DNA from 2 places in the Paenibacillus sp. FSL P2-0136 genome. Region 1 is predicted to be linked to the other one. Evidence: a T-box and tRNA genes for the amino acid it is inferred to sense, from the RefSeq annotation. Region 1 holds a T-box; the other holds one or more tRNA genes.
What was found. The T-box of region 1 lies ahead of pheS (phenylalanine--tRNA ligase subunit alpha). A T-box ahead of a tRNA ligase gene usually reads a tRNA of that ligase, here a tRNA-Phe.
Positions count from the first base shown of each region.

Region 2: it has a tRNA-Phe gene. The T-box ahead of pheS (phenylalanine--tRNA ligase subunit alpha) is inferred to sense a tRNA for this amino acid. The anticodon was not compared.

Region 1 is NZ_CP150244.1:1,704,944-1,712,227, reverse strand. It holds gene NYE26_RS07080 (hypothetical protein) at 1-1,252, opposite strand, end outside; gene pheT (phenylalanine--tRNA ligase subunit beta) at 1,457-3,901, opposite strand; gene pheS (phenylalanine--tRNA ligase subunit alpha) at 4,247-5,281, opposite strand; T-box leader at 5,341-5,617, opposite strand; gene NYE26_RS07065 (hypothetical protein) at 5,837-7,284, shown strand, end outside.
Region 2 is NZ_CP150244.1:6,142,793-6,150,076, forward strand. It holds partial or broken gene NYE26_RS26040 (thiamine pyrophosphate-binding protein) at 9-203, opposite strand; gene NYE26_RS26045 (MarR family transcriptional regulator) at 394-870, opposite strand; gene NYE26_RS26050 (RidA family protein) at 1,106-1,561, shown strand; gene NYE26_RS26055 (monooxygenase) at 1,586-3,082, shown strand; tRNA gene NYE26_RS26060 (tRNA-Leu) at 3,278-3,356, opposite strand; tRNA gene NYE26_RS26065 (tRNA-Cys) at 3,388-3,461, opposite strand; tRNA gene NYE26_RS26070 (tRNA-Gly) at 3,470-3,544, opposite strand; tRNA gene NYE26_RS26075 (tRNA-Gln) at 3,551-3,625, opposite strand; tRNA gene NYE26_RS26080 (tRNA-His) at 3,646-3,721, opposite strand; tRNA gene NYE26_RS26085 (tRNA-His) at 3,770-3,845, opposite strand; tRNA gene NYE26_RS26090 (tRNA-Trp) at 3,873-3,946, opposite strand; tRNA gene NYE26_RS26095 (tRNA-Tyr) at 3,953-4,038, opposite strand; tRNA gene NYE26_RS26100 (tRNA-Thr) at 4,045-4,120, opposite strand; tRNA gene NYE26_RS26105 (tRNA-Phe) at 4,136-4,211, opposite strand; tRNA gene NYE26_RS26110 (tRNA-Asp) at 4,233-4,310, opposite strand; tRNA gene NYE26_RS26115 (tRNA-Met) at 4,315-4,391, opposite strand; tRNA gene NYE26_RS26120 (tRNA-Val) at 4,424-4,499, opposite strand; tRNA gene NYE26_RS26125 (tRNA-Glu) at 4,520-4,594, opposite strand; tRNA gene NYE26_RS26130 (tRNA-Ser) at 4,731-4,820, opposite strand; tRNA gene NYE26_RS26135 (tRNA-Asn) at 4,824-4,899, opposite strand; rRNA gene NYE26_RS26140 (23S ribosomal RNA) at 4,962-7,284, opposite strand, start outside.

The sequences.
Region 1 (7,284 bases):
GCTCTTCGTTCAGCAGGGTGCCCATCTCGTTCGCTGTGCTCAGTTCTTCCAGCGCAGCGCTTAACTTGTCCTCTGCGTCCCGCAGCCCGCTCCGGAGCGCTTCCGCCTCGCTCTGCGAAGCCGCAGCCTGCTTGCGCACTTCCTCCAGCGCCGCACTCTGCTGCTCTCCTTGCTCAGCGGCAAGCTTCAGCTCTTCGCCAAGCTGCTCCTCCCGCTTCAGCACAGCTTCGTACTGCGCCAGCAGCGTCAGCCGCGCATCGCGTTCACCCTTAAGCCCGGCTTCCGCCGCACGCAGCCGGGACTGGAGCTGCCCGGTTCCGCCGCGCAGCTCGCCAAGCTGCTTCTCCAGCTCCTGAAGCTGCTGCTTGTGCCGGTGCTCCTGCGTCCCCTGGGACTGCCGCAGCTCCTTGTTCTTGGCCAGCTCCTTCTCAAGCGCTTCCCGCTCCCCGGTAAGCTCACTTGTGAGCGCAGCCTTGGTATCAGCCAGCTCCTTGCTTAACGTGGAGCGGATCTCCACGATCTCGCTGCCCATCGACTCCCGGGTCTCATGTAGCTCCTGCTCCAGGGCAGACAACGTCTCTGTCTTCTCGCGGATCAGCGTCTCGCGCAGCTGCTCCAGTTCCTGCTGATGGGCAGCCTTCATCTCTTCCAGCTGCTGCAGCCGCATGGCTTCTGCGGCTTCCAGCTCCTGACGCGCTGCCTCGCGGCCTGCAGCCTGCTCTGCTTCATGGCCCTCGCGCAGCGCCTTCAGCTCTTCCTCGCGTGCCTTCAGCTCCTGCACCAGCTGCTCGCGGCCGGCGGCCGCAGCCTGCTTCTCTTCCTCCAGCAGCTGGGCATGCAGCTGCCTCTCCTGCTCCTGCTGCTCCAGATGCCTGGAGCGTTCTTCTTCGGCAGCGGCAATCAGCCGCGCCGCCTCTTCCTTTGCAGCCGCTTCCAGCTTCTCATATTCTTCCTGCTGTTCACGCTGCGCTTCCTGAAGGCGTGACACCTCCACGCGAAGCTCGGTACGTTCACCGGTCAGCATATTCAGCTCATTCTTGAAATCCTGAACCTGGATTGCCTGCTCTGCCATATGTACAGCTGTAAGCACCGCAATCCGCGGCGTATCCAGTCTGGAATGTGATTTCGATATTGCACGCATATGCTCATCGACATGACGGGCGACCTGTTTCATATATTCTGTGCTGCTTCCTACAAGCTTGTAGGAAGTTCCGTATATCTCCACGGCGACACGGGTCCGGTCCATAGCCACAGTTGTGCCCTCCTTTGTATGTGTGCGGATTCTAAGTTGGTTTCTTTGCTCTTGCTCCTATTGTAGCGTGATTTCCTGACCTTTGGCAAAAGCACGCGTCCATTGCATTTATTTGCATGTTCCTCCGCACTTCACAAGGGTACAGAAAAGCCGCAGGGAATCTCTGTTTCTAAATGGATTCGCTGCGGCTTTGCACAATTCCTGCTATTTTCTTAATTCTGCACCAAAAGTTTGTTCAAGGGCAGAGACCACTTTGTCATGCACTTCCACAACCTCTTCGTCAGTCAGCGTATGCTCGGTATGGCGGTACAGGAGCGACAGGGCAACACTCTTCTTGCCTGCCTCCATCTTGCCTCCTGTGTAGATATCGAATACCTGCACATTTTGCAGCAGAGTGCCACCGTGCTCACGGATCGCCGCGATCAGGTCACCTGCCGGAACCGCGTCATCGACTACCACCGCAATGTCCCGCTCCATGCCCGGGAAGCGGTGAAGCTCGCTGTACTGCAGCTGGGCGCGTGCCGCATCATAGAGCGGCTGCAGCAGGACTTCGGATACATAGGTATCCTCCAGATCCATCCGGCGTTGCAGCTCGGGATGAATCTGCCCCATCGAACCGATCTTCACACGGCCCTCTGCCTGAAGCAGATAGATGGAAGCGGAGCGTCCCGGATGATAGCCTTCAGGCGCGTCACCTTCATAGACTACGCGTTCCGTAAGGCCCAGATGTGCAAATACAGTCTCCAGCGCACCCTTAAGGTCGAAGAAATCCACCGGCTCAGCAGCCACGTTCCACTGCTTGGCTGCACGCGTACCGCTCAGCAGCAGCCCCAGCACCGGCAGCTCGCTCGGCTGGCGGGTAAGGACTTCCTCCTCCGTGAAGAAGACGTTGCCGATTTCGAATAACGCCAGATCGCCTTGGCGGCGGTTCGTATTGTAGAGGGCAATCTCCAGCAGCTGCGGCAGCAGGCTGGTACGCAGCACGCTGCGCTCCTCGCTCATCGGCATCGCCAGCTTCACAGACTGCTTGCCTTCCGCCAGCATAGGGAAGAGCGTGCTCTGCTCCGGCTGGATGAAGGAATAGCCCATAACCTCCTGATATCCGCCCAGCGAGAGCAGGCGGCGCAGCTCGCGGCGCAGAGATTGCTGTCTGGTAAGCGCGCCCGGTGTTGTTGTGCCTTCGATCAGGGTGGTCGGGATGTTGTCGTAGCCGTACAAGCGGGCGATCTCTTCAATCAGATCCACATCCTGCGTAATGTCTCCGCGCCGTGTCGGCACCTCGACCTCGACGATTCCCTGAGCCGCATCACCGCACTTGAAGTGCAGGCGTCCGAACAGGGTTTTCACTTCCAGCAATGACAGATCTGTCCCGAGATAGCGGTTCAGCTTCTCCAGCGATAAGTTCAGCACCTTCTCCTGAGCAGCGGCGCTGCCGGCCTGGACAATCCCTTCATGCACCGTTCCTCCGGCATACCGGGCAATCAGTGCAGCCGCGCGGTTAAGCGCAGGGATGACCGCATTCGGGTCAACTTCCTTCTCGAACCGCTGGGACGCTTCCGAGCGCAGACCGAGCTGACGCGAGGTCTTGCGTACCGTTCCGCCATCGAATTTGGCCGATTCCAGTACGATATTAACGGTGTCTGCGGTAACCTCTGTAGACAGTCCGCCCATCACTCCGGCCAGGCCAATTGCGCCTGAGCCGTCGGCAATGACCAGCATCTGCGGCGCAAGCTTGCGCTCTTGTCCGTCAAGGGTAACCAGTCCTTCCCCTTCACGGGCAAACCGTACACCGATGGTTCCGCCCTGGAGCTGCCCGCCGTCAAATGCATGCAGCGGCTGCCCGTATTCCAGCATCACGTAGTTGGTGATGTCTACGATATTGTTAATCGGACGTACCCCGGCCGCCATCAGGCGGTTCTGAATCCACAGCGGGGACGGCGCGGTCTTCACTCCGGCAATATAACGCACGGCATAATGGCTGCAGAATGCCTCATCCTCAATCGTAACCGTGATGGAGTCCGCAGCCTTCCCGCCCGTTTCTACAAGCTCTGCCGCCGGATCAGCCAGCTTCAGCTCACGGCCCAGTACCGCGCTTACCTCATAAGCGGCACCGATCATGCTCAAGCAGTCGGAACGGTTCGGCGTCAGGTCGAAATCAAGGATTTCGTCATTCAGTCCGAGCACCTTGAGAATATCCTGGCCCACCTCGGTCTGCTCCGGCAGCACGAGAATGCCCTCCTGCAGCTCTTTGGGCAGCAGCTTGTCGTTCAGGCCCAGCTCTTTGGCCGAGCAGATCATCCCCTGCGACAGCACGCCGCGCAGCTTGGCTTTTTTGATCTCCAGGCCCGGCAGCTTGGCACCTACCAGCGCGACCGGAACCTTCTGGCCCGCTGCGACATTCTTCGCTCCGCAGACGATCTGCAGATCCTCGCCCTGCCCGGCATCGACGATACAGATATTCAGCTTATCGGCGTCCGGGTGCTTCTCCTTGGATTTCACGTAGCCGGTCACAATCCCGGAGATCCCTTTGTTACGGCGTTCTACTCCGTCAATCTCAATGCCGGCGGTGGTGATTTTGTCCGCCAGTTGATCAGCGGTCACTCCTTCCAGCGATATATAATCGGCCAGCCAGGCGGTTGATACTTTCATAATCGCACACTTCCTTTTTGTTTCAGATGTATTGATCTCCATGCCGGTTGTGCTGGGGAGCGGAAGCGGATATAAACAAGCCCACGTCAACTTCGCGCAAGAAAATTCTGCATTGCAGTGTTGATACAGAGAATATTTGGACTTCCGGCCGCTGTTGTATTTGAATTTCCTGATCAGAACCGCTTCACGCGGTAGAAATTCAAATACAAAGGCGGACGCTAGCGCTCCTACAGTTCCAAAATTCCCCTCCGGCCCTTCTATTACAGTCTTTGATTCAAAGTAAACCAGCACCTCATTACCTTTTCATGCAATCGTCCAACGCCCCCGCGCACACCCGCCAAATCCCTAAATACCCTTGAACTGCTTCACAAAGCCCATATCATTCGTGTAGAAGTAGCGGATGTCATCGATGCCGTATTTCAGCATCGCGATCCGTTCCGCACCCATGCCGAACGCGAATCCGCTGTAAACTTCCGGATCGTATCCGCCCATCCGCAGCACATTCGGGTGCACCATACCGGCGCCGAGAATCTCCAGCCAGCCGCTCTGCTTGCAGAGACGGCAGCCGCTGCCGCCGCATTTGAAGCAGTTCACATCGACTTCAACACTCGGCTCCGTGAACGGGAAGAAGCTTGGGCGCAGGCGGATGCCGGCTGCGGGGCCGAACATCTCCTTGGTGAACTGCTGCAGGGTACCCTTCAGGTCGCTCATGCGGATATTGCGGCCGATGACCAGGCCTTCAATCTGATGGAACTGGAAGGAGTGGGTCGCATCGTCATCGTCGCGGCGGAAGACTTTGCCGGGACAGATGATTTTGACCGGAGACTCCCCGTTCGCCGCCTGCATGGTACGCACCTGTACCGGCGAGGTCTGGGTACGCATCAGAATATCATCCGTGATATAGAAGGAATCCTGCATGTCCCGGGCCGGATGGTTCTTCGGCAGGTTCAGCGCCTCGAAGTTGTAATAGTCCGTCTCCACCTCCGGCCCTTCAGCGATCCGGAAGCCCATGCCGATGAAGATATCTTCGATCTCCTGGAGCACCCGGCTCAGCGGATGAATCCCGCCCTGCGGCAGGCCGCGGCCCGGCAGGGTTACATCGACCTTCTCCGCATTCAGGCGGCTCTCTGTCTCCTGCTGCTGGAACAGCTCCTGCTTGGCGCTGATCACCTCTTCAATGGCGCTGCGCACCAGATTGGCCACCTGGCCGATCACCGGACGCTCCTCCGCGCTTAATCCGCCCATACCGCGCAGAACCTCTGTCAGCTCGCCTTTTTTGCCAAGGTATTTGACGCGCAGGTCATTCAGAATCTGCGGATCGTTTACCGCCTGCAGCTTCGTCAGCGCCTCAGCCTTCAGTGCTTCCAATTTGTCTTTCATGGCTTGTACTGCCCCCTCAAATCTCGTATTGTTCAACAAAAAAAGGCCTTTCCTCCCGGTAAAGGGACGAAAAGACCGTGGTACCACCCTTGTTAGACGGCCGTACGCTTCCCTTAAGAGCACTATTCCCTCTTTCGGTGCGGCAAAGACCTGTCTCACTTTATACAGAAATAACGGTCTGCGGCCGGTCCCCCCTACTAGTGCTCTTCAAGCACATTCAGGGAACTGCTCCGGAGTGAACTTCGGCAGCTCTGCTCTCTTAGAAACGCTCTCAATCTGCGGCGCTTCCTCCCTGTAAGCCAGGCACTGCGTACTCTTCTCCATCATTGCATGTATGCGGATTATAACCTCTGCACTTCGATCCTCACTTGGGAAGATATGCCCATCTATTATATGCAAAAACAGCCAGTTTGACAAGCCGCACAAATTCCGCTTATTTTTTATCTTTTTTTAAGCTCCCTTTAAGCTTCAGCGCGGTTTGACGGCTTTTTTTTCAGCGGACATTCAGTCAATGTTGATATTTTCCCTTAAGAGATCACACAAGGAGGAAATTACATGCTTACACGAAAAAAAGCATTTGTTCTGCTGCTGCTCAGCACAATTGCCGCAAGTCAAACCGCAGGAAGCCCGGGAACCGCGGCCTATGCCGCTTCATCCGGTTCAACGGCTGCCACAGCAGCAAGCGCGGTCACGGAAGTCTCCACACTTAACGGTCTAAGTGCGCTCAAGCTCGGTACCGCGCTTCAGGTGAAGCTGAGCCATGTAGGGATTCAGAGCCAAACCGGCGGTAATATTCTCACCTACACGCTTACCTATACCAACACTGCCGGCAGCAGCGTCAATCTGGCGGACTATTTCTCCAAAATTGTAACTGCGGGCGGCAGCATCATTAAGGGAATTCCGGTCAGCGCAGACAGTGCGGTCAAGAAAATCCCTGCTAAACAAAGCACCAGTCTTACATACTATGCGAATATTGGAACCGCCGCCTCAGTCAAAGGACTCAAAATCAACATCTACGGCTGGAATTTCAGCGCCGCTAATTATGAACAGCGTATAGGCACGTTCACGATTCCTTCCAATTATTCTCTGTCCTCACTTACAGGGGAGACCCGAAAGGTTGAACTCGGCGGCATTACTGCCGGCACCAAAGCCGAATCCGTGCAAATCTACAAATATAACAGCAAAGTCTATGCCAAGGTCGGGCTTAGCCTAACCAATCTGGGTACCAAAGTGCTTACAGATCCGGGCTATACCTTGTACCTGAAATCCTCGGGCGGCTCTGTCTTCACGCTTACGCTGGATGACAGCAGCTCCGAATTCAAGCTTCAGCCTCAGGAGAAGAAGACGCTCTATTATATGACCGAGATCCCCTCCTACATGAATCTCAGCAAGATGACACTGCAGATTGCCAAGCTGGATGAAGGACTCAAGCTGTACCTGCCTGTCTCTTCCTACGCACTTCCGGCTGCAGTAAATGCAGATTTCACTGTAGCAGCGGGCTATACCAAAAAGGTCTCCATCGACAGCAATCTGGTGGACTTGCAGCTGCTGAAGGCAAGTGTGCATGCGGATAACGGGAATGGTGTCTGGAGCTATCAGCTCCGGGTGAAGAATACCGGCAGCACAGCCGTTACTTTGCCTGCTTATGAGCTTAACGTCAAGTCGGCGGAAGGCTATAGCTTCCCGGTGACGGCCACTGCCTTGAGCGGCCTGACCCTGAAGCCGCTGGAAGAAAAGCTGATTGAGCTGAGCGCCAGTGTTCCGCTGGAGCTGGCTCAGAATTCGCTGGAGCTGCGAATGATCGCTCCCGCAGCCAGCGCGGATAAAGTAACGCTGCCTGTGGCCTATTTCCGCATCCCTTATACGCCTGAGAGACAGATTCATCTCGCCTCTGAGACCAGCGTAACCAATACCTATGGCACCTTCGCTGTCACTCTGGACTCGCTGCTGCGTCTGCCTTGGGGCAGCGAGGATCTCGTACAGGCTGTACTAACGATACGCAA
Region 2 (7,284 bases), 3.2 Mb from region 1:
CCTTGTTAGTGCCGGGTCAAGATATGCTTGAAATCCGGCTGATGTACCATCGCATCATAAATATAGAGCACATTTCCGCCAGGATAACCGAGTACGCACTCTACGCCTTCCTGCAGCAAGCCGCGCAAAAGCACCTCCGAACCGGTGATATATTCCCCTGCTGGCATGGTTGTTTCATTCGTCATTCCTAATTGCTGTTCCATGGGGCAGCCTCCTTTGCAAAATAAAACCCCTTTCCTCCTGAGCAAACTGACAGCGGTCAGCTCGTACAGGGACGGAAGGGGATTGTTTCGCGGTACCACCCAGGTTTACTGCAATCTCGCTTTCTGCTAGTAGCATAGACTCGTTTTTTTCAAATCGAATGAATACCTTTATGCTCAGTTGAGAGGTACGTTAGCGATAGAAGTCAACCATATCTCCAAACAACCGTTTAATAAATTCAAGCTCGCTTTCGTTATATTTCCCCAAAAATTCGTACATTCTTTGCTTTTCCTTCGCATGAAGCTCATCATGAGCAGCAAATAGCTTTTTGCCGACAGACGTTAGCCGAAAATACACTTCCTTTTTGTTGTCGTTGAGCTGGGCTTTTCGAACCCAACCTGCCTTTAGTAATTTATTTGCGATCTTGGAGGTATTTCCTTTGCTTAAATTTATTCTCTCCGCGATGGAAGTGAGATTGATCGGCTCCTGCTCACCGATGCACGCAATGATGTGCAGTTCCGTCATATTCAAGCTGAATTCCGATTCAATATGTTTCCGGATATCCTCCAGGTATGTGGCAGTTATTCGGGTTTCATATTGCTCTTTTTGCTCAAGAAACTGAACGAAAAATTTATGAATGGCGGTTTTGTTCTTATTGGCAGTATCCATGATTATACTGGCTCCTAAACTTGTTTTTATTATTATATCATAAATTGTTCTCTGTGAAACAAATGTTAATACACTTATTTATATTAGGGTTGACAGGACAAATAGCAACAAAGTAAACTAATATTGTTTCATATGAAACAAAAGTAGAATATAATTTTCATCACACTTGTTTTAACAGGCAGTAAAAAAGGTTCCAACGAAACAATAATTGATGAAGGAGGTTTACTGGAAATACTTGACCACTTTTCAAGAGAAGATTTATAAATATGGGAATGGAGCCTACCTGCCTATGGAAATTGTGAATCCGAAGATATTGACGGACAAGGTTACATCTGTAATTTCTCATGTCGTGGTAACTACTGCCTCAAAACTGGCTTTCATCTCAGGTCAGGTTTCTGTAGATGAATCAGGAGCATTGATCGGTTCAGGGGACTATTACGCGCAAGCGATTCAAGTGTTCACCAATCTTAAGTATGCATTGGAAGCCGTGCAAGCGGATCCCTTGTGCATTGCAAAAATGAATATTTTTGTCGTTAACCACAGCCCGGATTTGATTTCGATTATTTTTGACGCCGGATTTCATGTGTTTGGCCCTAACTGGCCGAAGACAGCAAGTACCTATATAGGCGTTCAAGCACTAGCCGATCCTGAATGGCTTATCGAAATAGACGCTATCGTGATCTTCCCATAATGTATAAGAAAAGAGGTTATTGATATGAAATATGAAGTCATCCTGATCGGTGGCGGTCCTGTCGGCATGATGTTGGCTGGAGAATTGTCCTTAGCGGGTGTAAAGGTATGCGTCATTGAGCGACTAAAGGAGACAACCCCATATTCACGTGCGCTTACCGTACATCCACGCACGCTTGAAATATTAGATATGCGTGGAGTGAAATCACAATTAATCAAGCAAGGCCGCTTACTTTCGAGAGGACATTTCGCCGGATTAGATACTCCTTTGGATTTCTCGGTGTTGGATTCTTCTTCCAATCATACCCTCTTTTTACCGCAGAGTGAGACGGAGAAGGTGCTGGAGGACTGGACTCTTAGTCTTGGCGCGGAGGTCTTGAGAGAGGTTGAGGCTCTGTCTGTGCATCAGGATGAGAATGGGGTCAACGTTAAGATCGCGGGACCGCATGGAGAAACAACGTTAAGATCAGCTTATGTGGTAGGTACGGATGGAGCCAGAAGCTTGGTTCGCAAACACGCAAATATATCCTTTGAAGGTACAGATGCGACCTTCACGGCTATTCTGGGGGATGCCGTTCTATCTGATTTGGCTCCTATGAGTGTCATATCCCGAATTACAGAACAAGGATTGGTCAGCATCATTCCAATACATGATCATATTTATCGAGTCTTGATGATCGATATGGAGAGACGTAACGTCTCCAAGGATGAGAGCGTTACATTGGAAGAGTTTCGTTCATCGCTCATCCGTACGACCGGAAGCGACCTGGGATTGAACGATGTGAAATGGATGTCCCGATTTGGAAATGCTACACGGCAAGCGGGACGCTATCGGAATGGTCGATTGTTCTTGGCGGGAGATTCGGCGCACATTCATTTTCCCGCTGGTGGACAGGGAATGAACGTCGGCTTACAAGAAGCGATGAACCTAGGCTGGAAGCTTGCAGGAGCAATCAAAGGCTGGGCTCCAGACTGGCTATTAGACAGTTATCATGCCGAACGTTTTCCATGGAATACGGCCTTGCTCCGGAATACCGAGGTCCAAACCCTGCTTCTGGACGTGACGCCTCTCATCACGGAACTGCGAAGCATGCTGGCTAATCTGATTCAAATACCGGAGGCTAATTATCAAATCGCTGCACAAATTTCCGCCCTGGACGTACATTATGCACCCGACGCCGAAGCGCGTTCCCATCCTTTAAACGGGAAACGTTTCAAAGATCTAAGCTTAAAGCTGAAAGACGGGCAATTAATTAACTCCTATCCACTCCTGCACAAAGGTACTTTTCTTCTGTTGCATTTCCATTCTAATGAACAGAATAGCGGTCAATGGGAAACGTATAGCAACCTTCAAGTTGTACATGCCTCTTTAGCTGAGGCTGAGGCGGATTGGAACGACGTCCACACGGCGCTTATTCGGCCGGATGGACATATTGCCTGGGCGATTTCTCTATCCGATCCAAATCCAATTCAAACCATAAAAGAAGGAATCATTCGCTGGTGCGGAGACATTACCGTGTAGTAATTCGGGATAAACTAAAATCACGCAGTGTTGTCTTGCTAGGATCGAAGCCAAGGAACTCCGGTGGCGCTGGTTATCCTTGACCGGCCGGCGGAGCTGGCGACTGGAGGAACTTTTGCGGTAGGGAAATGATCCAGAAAAATAAGAACAGCCCATTAGATGAAAAATCTAATGGGCTGTTCTTACTAAAAATAATACCGGCGAGAGGACTCGAACCTCCACGGTTTCCCACTCGATTTTGAGTCGAGCGCGTCTGCCATTCCGCCACGCCGGCGTACACATATATAAATTCCAGAAAAAAATAATGGAGGTGCCACCCAGATTTGAACTGGGGATAAAGCTTTTGCAGAGCTTTGCCTTACCACTTGGCTATGGCACCACATGAAATGGAGCGGACGACGGGAATCGAACCCGCGACCCTCGCCTTGGCAAGGCGATGCTCTACCGCTGAGCCACGTCCGCATATAATGGCTGGGGATATAGGAATCGAACCTATGAATGACGGAGTCAAAGTCCGTTGCCTTACCGCTTGGCTAATCCCCAATATATTTTTTAAAAGAAAATGGGGCGACCGATGGGTCTCGAACCCACGAATGCCGGAACCACAATCCGGTGCGTTAACCCCTTCGCCACGGTCGCCATGTGAAGCTTTTAAGTTGTATTGCTATGTAATTCTTATAAAAGAAATGGGGCGACCGATGGGTCTCGAACCCACGAATGCCGGAACCACAATCCGGTGCGTTAACCCCTTCGCCACGGTCGCCATATGATTCTTTTATATGAAATTACTTGGCAGGGGCAGCAGGAATTGAACCCACACCAACGGTTTTGGAGACCGTTGTTCTACCTTTAAACTATGCCCCTAAAAAATGGTGGAGGCTGATGGATTCGAACCACCGAACACGTACGTGAGCAGATTTACAGTCTGATGCGTTTGGCCACTTCGCTAAGCCTCCACGGTATGGTGCCGGCGAGAGGACTTGAACCCCCAACCTACTGATTACAAGTCAGTTGCTCTACCAATTGAGCTACACCGGCATATTAAGTTGTGTATGGTGGCGCGGGAGGGAATCGAACCCCCGACACAAGGATTTTCAGTCCTTTGCTCTACCGACTGAGCTACCGAGCCATAAAAGTAATTTTGTAAAGATGGCGGAACCGACGGGATTCGAACCCGCGATCTCCTGCGTGACAGGCAGGCATGTTAGGCCAACTACACCACGGTTCCAAATTGGTTGCGGGGGCAGGATTTGAACCTGCGGCCTTCGGGTTATGAGCCCGACGAGCTACCGGGCTGCTCCACCCCGCGTCATTGAACAAAATCTATTCGGTTAAGATAGATGGTGGAGGCTGAGGGGTTCGAACCCCCGACCCTCTGCTTGTAAGGCAGATGCTCTCCCAGCTGAGCTAAGCCTCCATGTATCAGTTCCAAAAAAATGGTGACTCGTATGGGATTCGAACCCATGTTACCTCCGTGAAAGGGAGGTGTCTTAACCCCTTGACCAACGAGCCATGCTGTGTAAAAAGTATTGCTACGGAGAGAGAGGGATACTCTTCACTTCGTTACGAGATTGCGAAGCAGTGCTAACGATGCCTATGCTCCAACGAACCACTGAGGGTTCTCATCCCTATCAAAGAAGTATTGCTACGGAGAGAGAGGGATTCGAACCCTCGAGACGCTTGTGGCGCCTACACGATTTCCAATCGTGCTCCTTCGGCCAAACTCGGACACCTCTCCATATGGCTCCCCGAACAGGACTCGAACCTGTGACAACTCGATTAACAGTCGAGTGCTCTACCAACTGAGCTATCAGGGAATATACATATCAGGCTTGATCGCCTGAAAACTGAATCCGAAACGAATCTGCGTGTTAGAAATTTGGATAAGCCCTCGACCGATTAGTATTGGTCAGCTCCATGCATTGCTGCACTTCCACCTCCAACCTATCTACCTCGTCGTCTTCAAGGGGTCTTACTAATTGGGAAATCTCATCTTGAGGGGGGCTTCACGCTTAGATGCTTTCAGCGCTTATCCCGTCCGTACGTAGCTACTCAGCCATGCTCCTGGCGGAACAACTGATGCACCAGCGGTACGTCCATCCCGGTCCTCTCGTACTAAGGACAGCTCCTCTCAAATTTCCTGCGCCCACGACAGATAGGGACCGAACTGTCTCACGACGTTCTGAACCCAGCTCGCGTACCGCTTTAATGGGCGAACAGCCCAACCCTTGGGACCTACTTCAGCCCCAGGATGCGATGAGCCGACATCGAGGTGCCAAACCTCCCCGTCGATGTGGACTCTTGGGGGAGATAAGCCTGTTATCCCCAGGGTAGCTTTTATCCGTTGAGCGATGGCCCTTCCATGCGGTACCACCGGATCACTAAGTCCGACTTTCGTCCCTGCTCGACTTGTAGGTCTCGCAGTCAAGCTCCCTTATGCCTTTGCACTCTGCGAATGATTTCCAACCATTCTGAGGGAACCTTTGAACGCCTCCGTTACTCTTTAGGAGGCGACCGCCCCAGTCAAACTGCCCGCCTGACACGGTCCCCGTACCCGATGAGGGCACTAGGTTAGAACCTAGATACGATCAGGGTGGTATCCCAACGGCGCCTCCGCAGAAGCTTGCGCTCCTGCCTCCACGGCTCCCACCTATCCTGTACAGATCGTACCCAAATTCAATATCAAGCTGCAGTAAAGCTCCATGGGGTCTTTCCGTCTTGTCGCGGGTAACCTGCATCTTCACAGGTATTAAAATTTCACCGGATCTCTCGTTGAGACAGCGCCCAAGTCGTTACGCCATTCGTGCGGGTCAGAATTTACCTGACAAGGAATTTCGCTACCTTAGGACCGTTATAGTTACGGCCGCCGTTTACTGGGGCTTCGGTTCACAGCTTCGGATTGCTCCTAACCGCTCCCCTTAACCTTCCAGCACCGGGCAGGCGTCAGCCCGTATACTTCGCCTTACGGCTTCGCACAGACCTGTGTTTTTGCTAAACAGTCGCTTGGGCCTTTTCACTGCGGCCCCCTCGGGCTATTCACCCTACCGAGGCACCCCTTCTCCCGAAGTTACGGGGTCATTTTGCCGAGTTCCTTAACGAGAGTTCTTCCGCGCGCCTTAGAATTCTCTTCTCGCCTACCTGTGTCGGTTTGCGGTACGGGCACCTTCTCCTGGCTAGAGGCTTTTCTTGGCAGTGTGAGATCATGACCTTCGCTACTATAATTTTCGCTCCCCATCACAGCCCAGCCTTACGATGTGCGGATTTGCCTGCACACCAGCCTCACTGCTTAGACGGACATCCATCAGTCCGCGTCACTACCCTCCTGCGTCACCCCATCGCTCATAGCGGATTACGGTGGTACAGTAATTTCAAACTGTTGTCCTTCGACTACGCCTGTCGGCCTCGCCTTAGGTCCCGACTTACCCTGAGCGGACGAGCCTTCCTCAGGAAACCTTGGGCTTTCGGCGGATCAGATTCTCACTGATCTTTTCGTTACTCATACCGGCATTCTCACTTGTATGCTGTCCAGCGCTCCTTACGGTACACCTTCAACCCACATACAACGCTCCCCTACCCCAGATGCAAAGCATCTAGCCATAGCTTCGGTGGTGTGTTTAGCCCCGTTACATTTTCGGCGCAGAGTCACTCGACCAGTGAGCTATTACGCACTCTTTCAATGGTGGCTGCTTCTAAGCCAACATCCTGGTTGTCTGTGCAACTCCACATCCTTTCCCACTTAACACACACTTGGGGACCTTAGCTGATGGTCTGGGCTGTTTCCCTTTTGACAATGGATCTTAGCACTCACTGTCTGACTCCCGGCAAGAAGTAAATGGCATTCGGAGTTTGACTGAGCTTGGTAACCCTTGCGGGCCCCGCACCCAATCAGTGCTCTACCTCCACCACTCCATTCACCGAGGCTAGCCCTAAAGCTATTTCGGGGAGAACCAGCTATCTCCGAGTTCGATTGGAATTTCTCCGCTACCCCCACCTCATCCCCGCATTTTTCAACATGCGTGGGTTCGGGCCTCCAGTGCGTGTTACCGCACCTTCACCCTGGACAGGGGTAGATCACACGGTTTCGGGTCTACGTCCACATACTCAGTCGCCCTATTCAGACTCGCTTTCGCTGCGGCTCCGGCTTCTCACCTTAACCTTGCATGTTAAACGTAACTCGCCGGTTCATTCTACAAAAGGCACGC